One region of the Bacillus haimaensis genome, then DNA from elsewhere that is predicted to be linked to it. Evidence: riboswitches for the same ligand, from Rfam matches in the RefSeq annotation. Region 1 holds a riboswitch; each other region holds the start of a gene.
The links. A riboswitch is a leader RNA that binds a small molecule or an ion and turns the genes downstream of it on or off. The one in region 1 is predicted to bind S-adenosylmethionine.
Positions count from the first base shown of each region.

Region 1 (5,921 bases):
CAGTCCTCGCCAAAAGGTCTTCGTGCGACTCTGTCACTCCAGATATGTAGTAGGGTAAACCGCAGGCACCATATGAAATATGTTCATCCTTTTCAAAAACGGTTATTTTTACATCTTCCTTTAGTCTTCTAAGCTTGGAAGCCGCACTCATGCCACCCGCTATTCCACCAATTATCACTATATGCTCCATCAAATAACCTCCTATTTGCAACAGTTCACCACTTCCCATTATATTCCCTCTTTATGGGGTGATTACTCATAAAAATCACTATTTATATTGATTACTACGTTGAATTTTGTCCGTGGATTTCCGCTGCAGTCGCTTGCTTTCCGCGGGGAGGTATGGGAGCCTCCTCGGCTTTGCCTGTGGGGTCTCCCATTACCTCTATCTCCCGCAGGAGTCAAGCGCCTTCCGCTACAATCCCCTCACGGTTTTATCTTAATTTGCTTTAGTAGCAATAACCTCTTAGAAATAAACCACAAGCTGAGGTGTTATGAATGATTTCCAGGTTCTCCCCTGTTGATTGTAGTGCAAGGCATGAGACTCCTGCGGGAGCAGCGTGTCAAGGGAGACCCCGCAGGCGCAATAGCGCCGAGGAGGCTCCCGAGGCCGCCCGCGGAAAGCGAATGCCTGGAACGGAAATCAACAGGGCGTTTATTGTGGATACTTAATTTCAGTGTAGACTTGTAAATACAATATTCTTTTCAAAAAGGCTAAAAAAAAGACATTTGAGTGAAAATCATTTCACTCAAATGCCTCTGTCCACTTAGTTATTTATCTGTTCTGTCTGGCTCTCATAAATCGGAACCCAACCCTCAGTCGTAACGAAAATCCGTATGGCTACGACCTTTCTGTCCTCCATGAGGGTAAAATAATGACGGACATTTGGCGGTACGCTTATCAGGTCTCCAGGCTCAAGTTCCACGTCGAAAAAGTTGCCATCTTTGCCTTGAATGACAAAGATCCCATGCCCGCTCACAATATAGCGGACCTCATCATCAGTGTGATGGTGCTCCTTATTGAAATTCTGCAAAAGCTGTTCCAAGTTAGGAGTGGTATCGGATAAGGAGATGACATCCTGTGCTCTGTATCCGCGTCGTGCCGAAATGTCCGCAATTTCACTCTGATAGACAGCTAGGATTTCCTCTTTATTTTCGTCTGTCAGTGCAAAATTCTCCTGAAGATGTACAGGAAGCTTGGAAGTATCCCATTTTTCATAAATAACTTCATTTTCAGTCAAAAAGGATTCCACTTCTTCTTTTACTTTGATTCTTTCGTTTGTTTGATGAATTCTGATTTCAGCCATTCTTTTTCCTCCTCAAGGTTTATTTTTATTGGACCTGCAAGCTTCCTCTAATACTGTTTTTCACGCTTAAAAGCTTTAAGTGATAGGAAAACAGGAATTCCCATGCTTCCAGGTGTTTTTTCGCTTCAAATGCAGTTTTTCCCCAGACTGTAATTCCGTGATTTTGGATCAGCACAGCACCACTGTCTTCATGGATATGCTTTGAAAACTCCCTCGCAAGTTTTGGAATATCAGCATGATTTTTAATAATTGGAATGCTGACAGAGGCACCTTCTTCCCAAATCCCCAAGGCTTTTATAATTTCCTGGCCTGTAAAGACTATCTCCTTCTGCTCGGCATATAATTCCGAAATGACATTATTGTCGACCGTATGGACATGAAGGGAGCAACCGGCATTTGACTTGCCGTACACTTCCACATGAAGCAGTGTTTCCGCGGAAGGCAACAGAATGGTCTCTTCCACCGCTTCCCCTGCATAGTTTACTAGCAGAAAATCTTCCGGTGTTCTTTTCCGCTTATCCTTTCCGCTTGCTGAAACAAAAAAAGTCAAAGGGTCATCTGTTACTTTGATGGAAAGATTTCCACTTGTTCCAAAAAACCAATCACGGCCAGCCAGCTCCTCCTTCACATCTGCAAGCTCATTCCACCTAGTGATTTGACTACTCATGATGGCACCTCCTGCTTATTCAGTATCTTTATCACATCGAAGAAGTCTTCAAATGCTTCATAGTTAATGGATTGCTCATCGCATTTTTCAATCAAAAAATCCCTGGCTATTACCTGATCCGCCATTTTCGCCGCCTGCAGGTCTGTAATGGAATCACCAATCACTATTTTATAAGTGTCCTTGTCTGCAAGTTTACGAATAACAGATGGTTTGCAGCACCCGCATTCGTTTTGGCATTCCTCATCACAAGAATGCGGCCAGTGAATCCTGATGCTCTCTTCTGAAAAGTCAGACTCATTGCAGTAGATTTGGCCCCGGGGCACAATTCCACGCAACAAGGGCTCTACAAAAAAGTCTATTCCTCCAGACACAATATAAAGTGGAATCTGCTGGTTCCTCGCGTATTCGACAAATTCATGAAATCCTTTTCTGATCGCGGCATGCTCTAAAATGTACGTGCTGATTTCTTCCACTTGGTTTGAGGGAAGCAGGGAAAACATTTTCCCTACTCCTTCTCGAATGGATATCTCCTGCGAAAGTACTTTATCCTTTAAATCATTCCACTCTGGTGGGGCATATTTCTTCATAATGGCAATGATGTTGTCACTGTCTGTCACCGTTCCATCAAAATCACAAAATATCATAGGCTGACCTGAACTCATTTTGCCACCTCCAAACTGCCCCATTGTTCAATTGCGAGTTTTAGTTCCGGGTTCGTTTCAGCCTGTTCGCTCAAGTTTTTTCCAACCAGCACTCCATCAACCGCCTGTCTGAAAGCCGCACCACCGCCAATGGCGCCCAATGCATGTCCATGAATCCCACCACCTGCATTGATTACAGAATCCTTACCGAAATCATGGTAGAGCTGCGGTACAAGACCTGGATGAATTCCAGCTGATGGAACAGGCAGGGCAGCTTTCATTCCTTCTTCTACTTTTGTTAAGCTCTCTCTAATTCCAAGTGCTTCCTTCTTTGGCAATGCAACACTGCCATAGGGGGAAGGAAACAGGGAAAAATCGGCTCCGGCGTACCGGACAAGTTTTCCAAGAAGAAGTTCGTTGGAAATCCCATAAAACTCTGATGGAGTACTTGCTCCACTTACTGCAGGGTGTGCCATGATCGGTATCTGAATGTTTTCATCCTCAGCAAGCCCTTGCATTACATCCAACCCATATGCAAAGACATTAAATAATAGAATGTCAGCTCCAAGCTCGACAGCCCGCTTCGCTTTTTCCTTCAAGTCAGACGTTCGGCCGGTGAGATTTACAGCATAGAAGGCGCGATGCCCTGTATCCTCGTATACTTCCTCCAAAACTTTTTTGCCGACTGCAATTCTCTTTTCAAATGGAGTAAGTGGATTCTCGAAAAGGATTTCATCATCCTTAATAAAATCGACTCCCCCAAGTGCCTGTTCCCGAAGCTGATTTCCAAGGAATGTGAGGTCCCTGCCAATTACACCTTTAAAAATGCTCATGACATATGGACGATCGGTGACACCTGTCAGTTCCCTGATCCCCTCCACACCGAATTTTGGTCCAGGGAATAGGCTTTTCAGTTCACTAGAAAACTCCAAATCTAACAGTTTGATTTCACCATCCAAGGAGAGCTTCCCGAACACGGTCGTTAAAATGGCAGGTAGATCATTGCTGAAGTTTAAGCTTGGGTAACCAATTTGGATGATCCCTCTTGTAATGGCGGTTCCAAAATAACTGTTCACCCTCACGCATGGTTCAAGTTCCTGGACATGCACCACCCTGCCCTTATGTTTTTTCAGCTGTTCCTGTTCCAATAGCGGCAAATCGGTCCAAGAACCAACGGTCAAACCAAGGGCAATACCCTCCGCTTTTTTTTCCAAGTTCCCTTTTCTGTCATGTACCAGGTATGCGGCTATAATTTCACTCATATCTATCATCCTTTCAAAAACACTTGAAATGGTATGTAAACGTAAAAAACCTCTTCGACAAGAAGAGGTTAGGAATCCTAACATCCTCTTATCTCCCAGCATAAAAGCTGCAAGATTTAGCACCGTGCTTATGTACATAAGTCGGTTGCCGGGTATCATCGGGCTAGTCCCTCCACCTGCTCTTGATAAGAAAACGCAATATATATAATATTTTTAAGTTTAAAATAAAGGAAATCTAACAGGAATTATGACATCCTTCCGTGCAGATGTCAATAAAGTTTTCAGAAAATATTCAGTTTTTGAATCCTTTGCACTGCTTCTTTCAGACGTTCTGTACTTGTCAGGAGCCCTACACGCACATATCCTTCACCATAGGAACCGAATCCAATACCTGGTGCTACGACCACATGAGCTTCACCTAGCAGTTTATCGGCAAATTCAGTGGATGTGAAACCTTTTGGAACCTTTAACCAAGCAAAGAAAGAACCTTGTGGCGCAGCTACTTCCCATCCTATTTCCCGCAGCCCTGTAATGAGGACATCCCTTCTTTCAGCATAAAGATCCACCAGCTCTTCCACACATTTCTGCGATTCCAGCAGTGCAGTTGTAGCAGCTTCCTGTACCGCCCCAAAGATGCTTACATACATATGATCCTGCAGTAAGTTGATCGCCTCGATGACAGTTGGGTTGCCGACAGCAAATCCAACACGCCACCCTGCCATGTTATAGGTCTTGGATAGGGTATAAATCTCAATTCCCACTTCTTTCGCTCCCGGAGTCTGCAGAAAGCTTAACGGCCTTTTCCCTTCAAATCCGATGGCTCCATATGCGAAATCATGTACAACACAAATATCATGCTTATCCGCCAGGTCTACCGTCTCCTCGAAAAATTTTGATGTGGCAACTGCACCAGTGGGATTATTGGGATAGTTCAAAAACATCAGCTTCGCTTTATCCAAAACACTTTCATCTATGTCTTCATAATTTGGTAAAAAATGATATACTTCTTCTAACGGCATATATTCCATTTTTGCTTTTGCAAGGGCAACCCCTGACCAGTAATCAGGATAACCGGGATCTGGTACAAGCACAGTATCACCCTCATTCAATAAGCATTGCGGAATTTCAACAAGACCTGCTTTGCCGCCAAATAGTACCGCCACTTCCGTTTTCGGGTCGAGCGTTACGTTATATTCTCTTTTATAAAATTCAGCTATCGCCTCTTTAAAAAAGTCGTTGCCCCTGAATGGTGAATATTTATGATGAATGGGATTATCTACAGCTTTTTGCAAGGAACGTACAACATGTTCCGGTGTAGGCTGATCCGGGTTACCTTGTCCAAGATTGATGACATCATGCCCCTCGGCCACCACCCTTCCCACCTTTTGCACCAGGGAGGCAAAAAATTGAGTCGGCAGCTGATCTAATAGTTCAGATTTTTGGAAATGTTTCATTTGCTCACCTACTTAAAAAATTCTTGAAATCCTAGTCACAAATCATATAATGTTAAAAACGACTTGTAAAGAAATTTTTCAAAAAATAAAAAATAATTTGTTCTCAAAAAGGGGGTCCACCACATGAAATGGAAGATTGCATGCATTCAGTTTGATATCGCCTTCGGAAATCCCGAAGCCAATATAGAGAAAGTGTGTGAGCTAGTAAAAGAAGCAGGAAAAGATAACCCGGACATTATCGTCCTACCTGAGCTCTGGTCTACAGGCTATGATCTTGGTAGACTCGATAAAATTGCAGACTCGGGAGGATTTGTAACGACCAAATTCCTGAAATCACTCGCAAAGGAACAGAATGCCCATATTGTCGGGGGGTCAATTGCTAAAAAGACCAACCGTGGAATCTACAATACGATGCTTACAGTTAATAAAGACGGGGAGGTTGCAGGGGAATACAGCAAATTGCATCTGTTTCGTCTAATGGATGAACACCATTTCCTGCAGCCAGGAAAAACAGATGGAATGTTTAAGCTTGATGGGGAAGACTGCGCAGGCTTCATCTGTTACGATATCAGGTTTCCCGAGTGGATTCG
Region 1 covers NZ_CP158164.1:2,421,019-2,426,939, forward strand. The annotation lists gene ABN702_RS12295 (CoA-disulfide reductase) at 1-190, opposite strand, end outside; gene ABN702_RS12300 (1,2-dihydroxy-3-keto-5-methylthiopentene dioxygenase) at 768-1,307, opposite strand; gene ABN702_RS12305 (methylthioribulose 1-phosphate dehydratase) at 1,333-1,974, opposite strand; gene ABN702_RS12310 (2-hydroxy-3-keto-5-methylthiopentenyl-1-phosphate phosphatase) at 1,971-2,636, opposite strand; gene mtnW (2,3-diketo-5-methylthiopentyl-1-phosphate enolase) at 2,633-3,877, opposite strand; SAM riboswitch class I at 3,963-4,069, opposite strand; gene ABN702_RS12320 (pyridoxal phosphate-dependent aminotransferase) at 4,159-5,331, opposite strand; gene ABN702_RS12325 (carbon-nitrogen family hydrolase) at 5,455-5,921, shown strand, end outside.

Region 2 (5,921 bases), 2.0 Mb from region 1:
CAGCTTGTGAAGCGTACCATTCCATTAGGATACCCTAAGAGTCTCGAAGGAAATGGTCTGATTTATTTAACTGCCCCTGAATTGCTGGCTGATTATCTGAAACAAATTAATATTGAAGAATCGATTGGTGTATAGGGAAACGAAACGTCAAAAAGGAATCCCAAAGGAGTTTAACGCTCCTTTGGGATTTTTTTATTTGATATTTGCCTGCTCTTTGGTAATGTCTATAGCAAGAATAACTGAACCAATTGCTTGAATCCAACTGCCCGTATTAATAATCGCTTCAATGCTTTCACTTTCCCCAGTCTTTATCTCATTTGCACCACCGATTGCCTGTAGCGAGTTCCCGATAACCTGAAGGAGGTTTCCGATGATGGCCATGGTATCGACATCTGGTCCATCCCACTCATCTCTAAGTGCTGCCGCTCCACCGAGAGCTTGGAGCAGGTTCCCACTGATAAACAATTTATCTCTAATAATCGTATCTTCCTCTATTAACAGACCAGAAATAACCGTGATATTCCCGATGGCTTGAATTCCATTGCCAATTTTTCCAATCGTGTATCCTTCCTGCCCGTCCGCTTCCAATGCATTACCTGTAGCTTGAAGCACATTTCCAACCATGTCTAAGCCCTCACTCTGCTCCTCCACTCTGACAAGGAATCTGGTACTGCTTACAGCGGAAAGGACTGTACCTACAGCCTGTATCCATGACCCGATAAGTATTTTATTTTCACTATCCATGATCTATCCGCCATTCTCTTCATACCAAAGCTTATTTTATAACAAGATAAGGTCTCATCATCTCATAGTCCTCGTGTTCTAGCATATGGCAATGCCACACATATAGTCCCGTGTATGGGCCGAAATTCATGATAATTTCTGTTACCTCTTCAGGATTTGCCCTGACTGTATCCTTTTTCCCGCATTCCTGTGGTTCCGGCGGAATAGGTGGGCCCATATACTCGATTACTCGATCTTGTGTAAAACGTTCTACATTAAATTTCCTTCGTCCCAGGATTTGAAAATCTACTAGATGAATATGGATGGGATGGGTATCCTCTGTTGTATTGATCAAGTACCAGATTTCCGTACTCCCGAGTTTCGGTTTCTCCGATATTGGAGCATCCCAATCTTTGTTATCCAAAAGCATAATTTCCCGACCATAATTGTCCATTGTATGATCCAATGTCAAAAACCTTTTAAATGCTGCGTCTTTTGTTTGGAGTTTTGGGAAATTTCCCAAGTAGGATGGGATAACACTGGTGTCAATATGCTTAAGTGGCAGTTTCACGATAAATTTCATCATATCTCTCATTTCAATTTCCTTGTCACCCTCCGGAAACGGCGCCGGTGCATCATTGGTCATGACGATACTTGTTCCTTCGAGGTTGGTAAAATCAATGACTAAATCTGCTCTTTCTGCAGGTGCAAGAGTGATGGATCTGATGCCAATCGGATGATCCATCAGACCTCTATCCGTTCCGATCTGATACATGAGCTGTCCTGAGTCCAGTTTTATTCGATAAAAGCGGCTGTTGGAAGCATTGACTACTCGGAAACGATATTTGCGAGGTTCTACTACCAAGAATGGCCATACTTTCCCATTGACCAGGATTGTATTACCAAAAAACTCCGGTACTACAGATGTTTTCAATCCTGATACCGGTTCATCCGGTTGCGTCGGATAGTAGAGAGAACCATCCGGTCGAAAGGATCTATCCTGGATGATAAGAGGAATATCATAGGCGGATGAGGGAAGTTTCAGGGAACGCTCGAAATCACTTCGTACTAGATACATCCCAGCGAGTCCAGCATATATATTGAGGCGGGTAATACCAAGTGCGTGATCATGGTACCAGAGCGTACAGGAATTCATGTAATTATCGTACCGGTAGATTTTCTGTGTAAATGTGGGGCCAACCTGTTCAAAATTTGCACTGAACCATGAGTCGGGGTACCCGTCACTTTCAGGTTCCACGACTGCACCATGTACATGAACAACTGTTCGGACTTCCGGAACATCTTTATGGGCACCATGAACCGTAAAGTCCACTGGAAGCAAATGCCTTTTTGGCAAAGCATTCATCCATTTGATGAATACCTTCTCCCCACAGTCGACTTCTATGGTCGGTCCAGGGAATATTCCTTCATATCCCCACACCGTTGTCGAGGGGAGATCGCGGTGAAGGGATTGCTTTGTTTCCTTCATTGTTACCTCATAATAGGTGTAAGTGTTGTCTTTTTTTACTGGTTCTAATTTTGGAGGAATAGGGAGTGCATCTACAAATTTTGTAAGTGAGGATACAATTTGGGTTTCAGCCATTTTTGGTTCCCCCTTATATAGGCTCTCCCCAAAGAATATTCGGCTGTCTTGCAAATTAACCCTATTTTTGTAGTTCCTTCCCCTTTCTCCCCTTACTTTCTTCTAACCCACTGGATCGATCCCATGTCATCATGGGGATGCATGTAATGGTCGAATTTTTTATATTCCTGTTCCAAATCTGTTAAGGACAGTTCATACAGGTGCTGATCCTCCTTTTTGAATACACGGAAATAGAGGAGCTTACTGATTAATTCCGACCGTCGATTTTCAACCGCATTTTTCAAAATTTCTCCCATTTTCATCACTCCTTAAATGAATAAATACAAAAAACCTCTTCCCGTCTGAGACAAGAAGAGGTTGGATTTATAAAGAAAAAAGAGACCTCAACTTATCTGCCAAGCATTGCTGCCTGCTGGAATTAGCACAGTATTCCTTATTCGAATCTGTTGCTGAAGCTTCATAGGGCCAATCCCTCCACTTCTCTGGATAAGTTACGCTATTAAGTTATGTCAGGAAAAAGTAATTTGTTATGACCATCATAAACCCGATAATCCCGATTTGTCAACTAAGAATTATTGTCGAGCCTCATGGACCTTCAGCATTTTTCCTTTTATCGTGGTGTGCTTCATCGCTTTTAGCACAATCGGACCCTTTCCATTCAAAATATCAACATAGGAGACATTATCCTGAATGGTGATGATGCCTATGTCACCAGCAGCCACTCCTTGTATTTTGGATATGGTGCCGACGAAGTCGACCGCTCTGATTTTCTTTTTCTTTCCACCATTGAAATAGAGCTTCATAATATCCTTGTCCAATTTCGCACTTTTTGCTTCTTTAATAGTTGGGCGTGTATTTATTTTCATATCAAATTCAGATGTTGCCCGAAAAACTATTTCTTTAGTTGGAGCTTCTCTTTTCGTTATCTTAAATCCAATATAAGATTCGATTTCTGCGAGGAATTTTTCTTCATATGGAGTAACGAAGGTAATGGCTTTTCCTGAATTTCCTGCACGAGCCGTCCTTCCTGTTCGATGAACATAGCTCTCCTTCTCCATCGGCAGGTCGTAATTGATCACAAGAGAAACATTTGCGATATCAATCCCTCGTGCCGCAACGTCCGTTGCTACCAGATAGCGGAATTTCCCTAGTTTGAAATCATTTATAACAGCAAAACGATCCTCTTGCACCAAACCTCCATGCAGCTTGTCACATGGATAGCCCGCGCGATCTAGCTGACGATATACATCATCCACCTGAATCTGAGTTCTGCAAAAAACAATACAACTATCCGGGTTCTCCACTGTTGTAACAGCTTTCAAAAGAGAGAACTTATCATTCTCCTGAACTTCTATAATTTCATGAACAATTTTATCCGTTGTGATACCTGTACCTTGAATTTCAATATGAGTTGGTGTTTTCATATATTTATGAGAAAGCTGCTCGACATCCTCTGGTAATGTCGCGGAGAATAGCATCGTCACCCTATCGGTGGGCAACTTTTGGATAATGGCTTCCACCTGATCAATAAAGCCCATATTTAACATTTCATCCGCTTCATCTATAACAAGATACTTTAAACGCTCCACATCAAACGTCCCTTTTTCCATATGATCGAGCACCCTGCCAGGTGTTCCCACCACCACATGAGACTTTTGCTTCAACTCCAGCTTCTGCCTATCAAATGGCTGCTTGCCATAGATCGCAGTGGCTTTAACCCGCTTGAACCTGCCGATATTCGTTATATCCTCTTTGACCTGAGCTGCAAGCTCCCGGGTTGGAGTCAGAACGAGTGCTTGAGGTTTATTCTCCTCCCACTCTACAAGTTCACAAAGCGGTATGCCAAATGCTGCTGTTTTACCGCTGCCTGTCTGTGATTTCACGACGAGATCTTTATTCTCCAAAGCATTGGGAAGAACTTTTGCCTGGACTTCCGTAGGAACGGTATATCTTAATTTTTCAAGAGCGCTAACTATCTCTTCACTTAATTGGAAGTCTTTAAAACTATTTTTCATGCTGTACCCTCATTTTTCTTCTATTTACAACAGATTCATTATACTTCATTATCGTTTGTAAAAAAAATAGACCCATTTTAGTCTATTTACTTCAAGCTAATCTTCCTGTAAGAAGGTCACTTTTAATTCCACTACCTCTGATCTGCTGCCAATTCGTATCGGCGGTCCCCAAAAACCGAACCCCGAGGAAACGATAGCATGTAAGCTGTTTTTCTTCAGGTAGCCCCAATCCAGTTCGAACATCCTTTTGGTAATGAGGTGATTGGGCATCATTTGCCCTCTGTGGGTGTGACCAGACAAAATAATATCAATTCCGCTTTCTTCTGCTTCCATTAACTGGGTCGGCTGATGATCCATGGCGATGATGGGAAGATTATGGTCCAGGTTCTCTACTAAGTCTTTTATGAGTTTCCTTCTTGAATCTGTTTTATCTTTCCTACCCAATATATAAAAGCTATCCTCGACTTGAATTACTTCATCCATCAAAATCTGGATATCTAGCTTTTTCATTTCCTCTAAAAATGCGGGAATTTCCCTTCCGTAATACTCGTGGTTGCCAAGTACACCGTATATCCCCATTGGTGCATGCATATTCGTCAGAATCGCCCCCATTTGCTTCCGTACAAATTGTTTTGGATCATCATCAATTATATCCCCAGGAAGCAGGATCAAATCCGGTTTTATACTTTCCACAGTTTTTACGAGCCGACTCACATGTGCCCTACCGGATAGCTTTCCAAAATGCATATCAGATGCTACAGCGATTTTCAGTTCCTTATGGTTTTTCACCTTTTTTGGTATAGAGATTTCGTAGCTTCGAATTACCGGACTGTATGCGTTGAACATTCCTAATGCCATGAGCAGCATGAAGATGATCAAAGTAACATTTCCGGTCCAAATGATTGCAGCTTCTTCTGATAATGGACTCCACTTCAGCAGGAATACAGTTAAATTGGCTATAGGGAAAAGAAGTAGACCGTATTGCACCACCGCAAACCAATAGGAGCCGATGATGGAGAGGAAACTAAGTAGCTTCAACAGCCTTCCGAGAATATAGGAATACGCGATTATTGCTACAATGATGCTAAAAAGGATGTGGTGTTCCCAATGAAAAGCCGTGCTTGCCCAGATCCACACATTCCACCCAAGATAGTAAACGAATATATTGTACAACGAAAAAAATGCAAAAATCGATAAAACAGGACGAAGCTTCAATACGACAACCCCTTTGATGATTATATCTGCATTCATTATAAGTCATTGAAACGGAAATCTATAACAAACTGCATCAAAAAACTGACCCCCGAGATGGAGGGTCAGTTTACTAGAGTGGATTTTTTTAGATAGGAGTCCAATATAATATTTCCAAAAGGGATAAACGCTGCGATTACTGCCCCAGCTATCCATTTAAACGACCATCTGACTTTATACGTTACATAGGCAATGACGAAAAGATAGGTGATGAAAAGGAATCCATGGATTGCCCCTACTACACTTACCACCTCCGGAATATCCAGACCATATTTTATCGGCATGGCAATAAACAACAGGAGTAGCAGCGAGCCCCCTTCAATAAGTCC
Region 2 covers NZ_CP158164.1:422,538-428,458, reverse strand. The annotation lists gene ABN702_RS01945 (S8 family peptidase) at 1-135, shown strand, start outside; gene ABN702_RS01940 (DUF6944 family repetitive protein) at 193-744, opposite strand; gene ABN702_RS01935 (multicopper oxidase family protein) at 776-2,326, opposite strand; gene ABN702_RS01930 (Fur-regulated basic protein FbpA) at 2,419-2,622, opposite strand; SAM riboswitch class I at 2,712-2,819, opposite strand; gene ABN702_RS01925 (DEAD/DEAH box helicase) at 2,899-4,341, opposite strand; gene ABN702_RS01920 (metallophosphoesterase) at 4,438-5,592, opposite strand; gene ABN702_RS01915 (DUF3817 domain-containing protein) at 5,658-5,921, opposite strand, start outside.
Region 2: it holds a riboswitch for S-adenosylmethionine, as region 1 does, so the genes downstream of both, ABN702_RS01930 (Fur-regulated basic protein FbpA) here and mtnW (2,3-diketo-5-methylthiopentyl-1-phosphate enolase) in region 1, are expected to answer to the same signal.

Region 3 (5,921 bases), 1.7 Mb from region 1:
TTCAAATCCGCAATCCAAGCAAGCCATAGTGGATCTTGTCCATATACGACCTGGCCGGCACTGCCGCCTGTCGCAATCGTATATGCTCCACCAAGGGCGGTATAGTTCATTGGTACCGTTAACATATGGTGCAATCCAAATGGCAATAGAAGACGCTCTAATGCACCGAAAATGAATGGTGCAATAATAGGAGCCGTGTCACGGGAAGTAGCGATCCAACGGCCAAAGTCATTCAGCAACCCTTGAATGAACGGCCATACGAGAGATAGTACGATTGCCGCAACAACAGATCCGACAATAACAACGAATGGTACAAAACGTTTTCCATTAAAGAAAGATAACGAATCAGGTAATTTACTATAGTTATAAAATTTATTGAATAGGTTTGCGCCGAGGAAACCGGCAATGATCCCGACGAATACTCCCATGTTCAATGCAGGTGCACCAAGAACAGAAGTGAAATAATCGCCTACAATCAATTCCTGACCGAATAGTGACGTGAAAGTCGCTTCCGGATCGGCAAGCATATCATTATTTACCCCAAAAATAGCTCCGGTAATACGGTTGATCAATACGAATGCGATCAATGCTGCGAACGCACCGCCAGCACGTTCCTTCGCCCATGATCCACCGATCGCTACAGCGAATAGGATGTGCAGATTGGTAATGATGGCCCAACCGATATCCTCCATCACTCTTGCAATCGTTTGCACAAGCACGATGTCTCCACCCGTCATGCCAACCAACTTGCCAAGGGAAATCATAATACCAGCAGCTGGCATAACTGCCACTACGACTAGCAACGCTTTCCCGAATTTTTGCCAAAAATCAAAAGACAAAAAGTTCTTCATATTAACAGCCTTCTTTCTTCATTAGTAGTATATAAAACTTGAAAACGAATTCATTTTTATGCAATTATATGTAACTTTAGTGCAACCGTTTGCATTTTTCTATTGTAAGAGATGTCCTCTCACAATGCAAGTAAAAGATTCAACAATCATCTAAATTTAACAAAGTACATTTATTTGCAAAAAGTGTTATTGTGAGAAAATTATTTATTAGCGCAATAATCTTTCTTTCGTGGATTTTGTATACATCCATTTAGAAAAGAAGTAAACTATGTACCGTACTAATTCGGACAATAAAGGAGAACCTATACAATGAAAAAATGGATGAGCATACTATTGACAGCTTTACTAAGCATCGCTGTTCTGGCAGGGTGTAACACTGAAAATAAATCTGAATCAAAAGAAACGGAAGCAAGTGCAGCTTCTGATAATGATAACGATAGCAAGCAGATTACAGCATTAGTAGGCCTTCAAATGGAAATGATTCAAACTATCCGCGAAAATTTGGAGCCGGTTACAGCATATGAACAATCCCAGGATGCAGCCCTGCAGGAACAAGCGGTATCCTCGAGCAAACAAATTGCAAACGAGCTTCGCGGACTTGAGATCCCTTCCGACTTAAGCAAAGAGCTACAGGGAGACATGAAGGAATCCGTTGAATTGCTGGCACTTTATTTCGAGGAGCGAGCGGCAACATTAAAGCCCGATGCAGACCTCACTGAAATGGAAGCGGCATTTGCAGCATTCCATGAGAAGATCGGAGCAACATTCGAAAAGGCTGGATTGCATGCGCCTAATTTCGAGAAAGACGTAAACTAATTACTTTATAGGGAGCCACTTGTCGTAGAAAACGCGGCAGGTGGCCTTTTTTGGCTCTATTTTCAAAGGTTAACGGATCCGAATTTGACGTTATGCACAAAAAACAATGGTTTACGCGCAAAAATATTAATATATGCACAAAAAATTAATTTTATGCACAAAAAATCAAATTTACGCACAAAAATGGTTGTCTTTTGCACGAAACGCAATATTCGCCAAAGTTCTACATCGTTCCTAGCCGCCTGCATCATTCAAACTGTCCAAAAGGCTAAATTAACCAAACAACCAACAACATATCTCCTACGCTTCCCGCATAGCATACTACAGACATATTTAGCCATCCGAAAGACTTGTTTAATCCTGAGTTTCATGATAGGATTTATCTAAATTAATAGTTATTTTCTTATCCAGAGAGGTGGAGGGACTGGCCCGATGAAACCCGGCAACCGCACAGGTGTGTGCAGGTGCTAATTCCAGCAAGACAATTTGTTCTTGGCAGATAAGTAGATGGACGGGTTCCCATTCCAAACTTCTTCTTATCGAGGAAGTTTTTTTATTTGCCGGAAAAGTAAAGACGAGGGGAAGATAGGGGATGAAGTTTGGTTTTTGGTTACCGATATTTGGCGGATGGTTGAGAAATGTAGAGGACGAACAGATGCCGCCGACCTTTGATTACGCAAAAAAGGTCATTCTGCAGGCGGAAAAGCTTGGCTATGACACGACATTGATTGCAGAGTTATTTTTAAATGATATAAAGGGCCCGGAAGAGGATAGCTTAGAGGCTTGGTCAACGGCTGCGGCACTTGCTGCTGTGACGGAGAAGATCGAGATCATGACTGCGATTCGTCCAGGCTTCCATAATCCTGCGATTGCGGCAAAAGCGATTGCGAATATTGATCATATCAGCAATGGCCGCCTTACCTTGAATGTCGTTTCTGCCTGGTGGGAAGAAGAGGCGCGGCAGTATGGCGGCATTTTCACCCAGCATGATGAACGGTATGAACGGACGAAAGAGTTTATTGATGTGCTGAAAGGGCTTTGGAGCGAGGACTCCTTCAGCTATGACGGAAAGTACTATCAGCTTAAGGAAACGAAGCTTTTTCCGAAGCCTGTGCAACGACCGAATCCGATCCTCTATGCAGGGGGCGAGAGTCCGAAGGGGAAAGAGGTTATTTCCTCCTATTGTGATGCGTACGTCATGCATGGTGGAACGGTGGAAGAGGTCGCCCGCAAAATAGAGGAAATGAAAGAGCGCAGAAGAAATACGGAGCACCATCCTTTTCAGTCGTTCGGGATGGCCGCCTATGTCATCTGCCGCGATACAGAGGAAGAGGCGGAAAAGGAGCTTGCTAGAATCACAGATGTGAAGGAGTCCGATGCCTATGCTGGCTTCAAGGATTTCACCAGTAAGTCACAGCTTGAGCAGCAGATCCAGCTCCAGGACTATTCGGTATCAAATAGAGGGTTGCGGCCAAACCTGATCGGTACGCCGGAACAGATTGCTGAGAAAATAAGAGAGTATGAGGAAGCAGGCGTGGACCTGCTCTTGCTGCAATTTTCCCCGCAGCTGGAGGAAATGGAGCGCTTTGCCCAAAAAGTGATGCCCCTTGTGCAAGGGGAACGGCTTGCTCAACCATAAAGCACATTCAAACCAGGAGACTTGAAGAAATTGGAGGAAGATACGATGAAAAAGATATATATCTTGCATGAAAACAAAGAATGGACCGACCATTTGACCAATAGATTAAAAGAATTGGACCTGCCATTTGAAGAGTGGCATCTCGACGAAGGGCTCGTGCCATTGGTTGATGCGCCACCTGAAGGGGTGTTTTATAACAGAATGAGTGCATCCTCCCACACAAGGGACCACCGCTTTGCACCGGAATTGACGGGGGCAGTGCTTTCGTGGCTAGAGCATCATGGCCGAAAAGTGTTGAACGGCAGCCGTGCGCTTCAGCTTGAATTGAGCAAGGTGAATCAGTATACGGCACTTGAGAAGCAGGGGATCCGCACGCCGAGGACGATTGCGGCAGTTGGAAAAACCAATATTATCGAGGCGGCAAAGAAACTGGGAACTGAGGCGTTCATCACGAAACACAACCGCGCCGGAAAAGGGCTGGGAGTCCAGCTTTTTCAATCCACGGCAAGCCTCGAGGAATATTTGTACGGTCCGACCTTCGAGGAACCGGTTGATGGGATCACGCTGATCCAGGAGTATATCGAGTCACCGGAATCCTATATTACGAGATGCGAGTTTGTAGGTGGTAAGTTCCTCTATTCGGTGAGGGTGGATACGTCTGAAGGCTTTGAACTTTGCCCGGCGGATGCCTGCCAGATAGGCGATCTGTTCTGTCCTGTCGGGGAAGAAGTGGAAGAGAAGCCAAAGTTTCGCATTGTCGAGGATTTTGCAGATCCAATCATTGAAAAATATGAGGCATTCCTTAAGGAGAACAACATCCAGGTTGCCGGAATCGAATTTATCCGAAACGCAAATGGTGAAATTTACACCTATGACGTCAACACGAATACGAACTACAATGCTGATGCCGAAAAAGTGGCAGGGAAATTCGGCATGCTCCAATTGGCAAAACTGCTTGGTGCGGAGCTGGAACGAGCATAAGAAAAAGGTGCCAGACGGGGTCTGGCACCTTTTTCATTATTCTTTTAGAAAAAGATATGGCCCATGATTGCAATGACAGGCAGCGTAATCAATGTACGCAGGATGAAGATGATGAACAGGTCCTTGAATGATACGGGTACCTTGGATCCCAGTAATACGCCACCGACCTCGGAAAGGTAGATGAGCTGTGTCACGGATACGGTTGCGACTACGAAGCGGGTCAGTTCGCTTTGGATATCCGCACCTAATACGGAAGGCAGGAACATATCGGCAAATCCGACCATCATGGTTTCCGATGCCGCCTTCGCTTCAGGAATCTGCAAGAGCTCCAACAGCGGAATGAACGGTACTCCCAACCAAGTGAACAACGGCGTATTCTCCGCTAGAATAAGGGCGATTGTACCGAACGCCATGACGATGGGCGCGACACCCATCCACATATCGAGGACATTTTTTCCGCCCTCGATGAAGAATTTGCTGATGCTTCTATTTTTCGCAGCACGTTCCACAGCCTGGGAGTAACCCCATTTTAATGGTGTGTAACCCTCTGGAATCAATTCTTTCTCTTCTTTTTCCTCACCGTTGTAATACGTATCCGGCTTCCAGGAAAGTGGAGGAATACGCGGCATGATGATGGCAGCAACCAGCCCAGATAGTGCAACCGTTGCGTAGAAAGGGACAAACATTTTCGCCAGGCCAACCTGGGAGATGACGATCAGACTGAATGTAATGGAAACAACGGAAAAGGTCGTTCCGATTACCGCTGCTTCGCGCTTAGTGTAATAGCCCTCTTCATATTGCTTACTCGTCAATAGCACCCCGATGGTCCCATCCCCAAGCCAGGAAGCCAATGTGTCGATGGAAGAGCGTCCCGGTAAAGTGAAAATTGGTCGCATGACTTTCGTTAACAAAGCTCCGAAGAACTCCAATAGTCCATAATTCAAAAGCAGAGGTAAAAATAATCCTGCAAATAGGAAAACAGTTAATAGAATAGGTAGCAGTTCAAATAATAATAGTCCTCCGGTCACGTCACTCCATACAGCCTCTGGTCCAAGCTTGAACTGGGTCATGATGGCAAAAACCATTCCGAAAATGCGTGTCACTGTCCAGAACAAGGAAACATTCAAGAGTGAGTTGAAGAAGCCAGGTTGATTCGTATAAGAAGGCTTCGCGAGCTTTGTAATGACAGTCGCAATGGCAGTGATGGTAATGATGGCTGTCATGATATATGGTATGGTGCCTCCAAGAAGATCCTGCAGCTGCCCCGAAAGAATCGCGATAGGTATCGTGATTTCACCTTTATATGAAATAGGGAACATGAATAACAGAATCCCGATTAAAGACGGAATAAGAAATTTTAAAATATCAATTGTTCGAAAAGATGGTGTAGTTTTCAATGTAGATTCTCCTTATGCGTAAATATGCAACGTTAGTTATTTTAATACATTTCTACTATTTTTCAAAGGTAGTTATTGGAAGAGGTGAAAGTTTTCCCTATTACTTTCCCTAAAACCAATGAAAACAAACCAAAAAAAGATACCGGACATGCCTTTAGTTGGCAAAATCCAGTATCTCCAGTTCTTTATGCTTTCTGAGATCGATAAAATGATCATCGATTTTAATGATTGGCAGAT
Region 3 covers NZ_CP158164.1:4,154,247-4,160,167, forward strand. The annotation lists gene ABN702_RS21105 (PTS transporter subunit IIBC) at 1-851, opposite strand, end outside; gene ABN702_RS21110 (hypothetical protein) at 1,161-1,667, shown strand; SAM riboswitch class I at 2,068-2,173, shown strand; gene ABN702_RS21115 (LLM class flavin-dependent oxidoreductase) at 2,260-3,306, shown strand; gene ABN702_RS21120 (ATP-grasp domain-containing protein) at 3,352-4,287, shown strand; gene ABN702_RS21125 (YjiH family protein) at 4,332-5,606, opposite strand; gene ABN702_RS21130 (HD-GYP domain-containing protein) at 5,839-5,921, opposite strand, start outside.
Region 3: it holds a riboswitch for S-adenosylmethionine, as region 1 does, so the genes downstream of both, ABN702_RS21115 (LLM class flavin-dependent oxidoreductase) here and mtnW (2,3-diketo-5-methylthiopentyl-1-phosphate enolase) in region 1, are expected to answer to the same signal.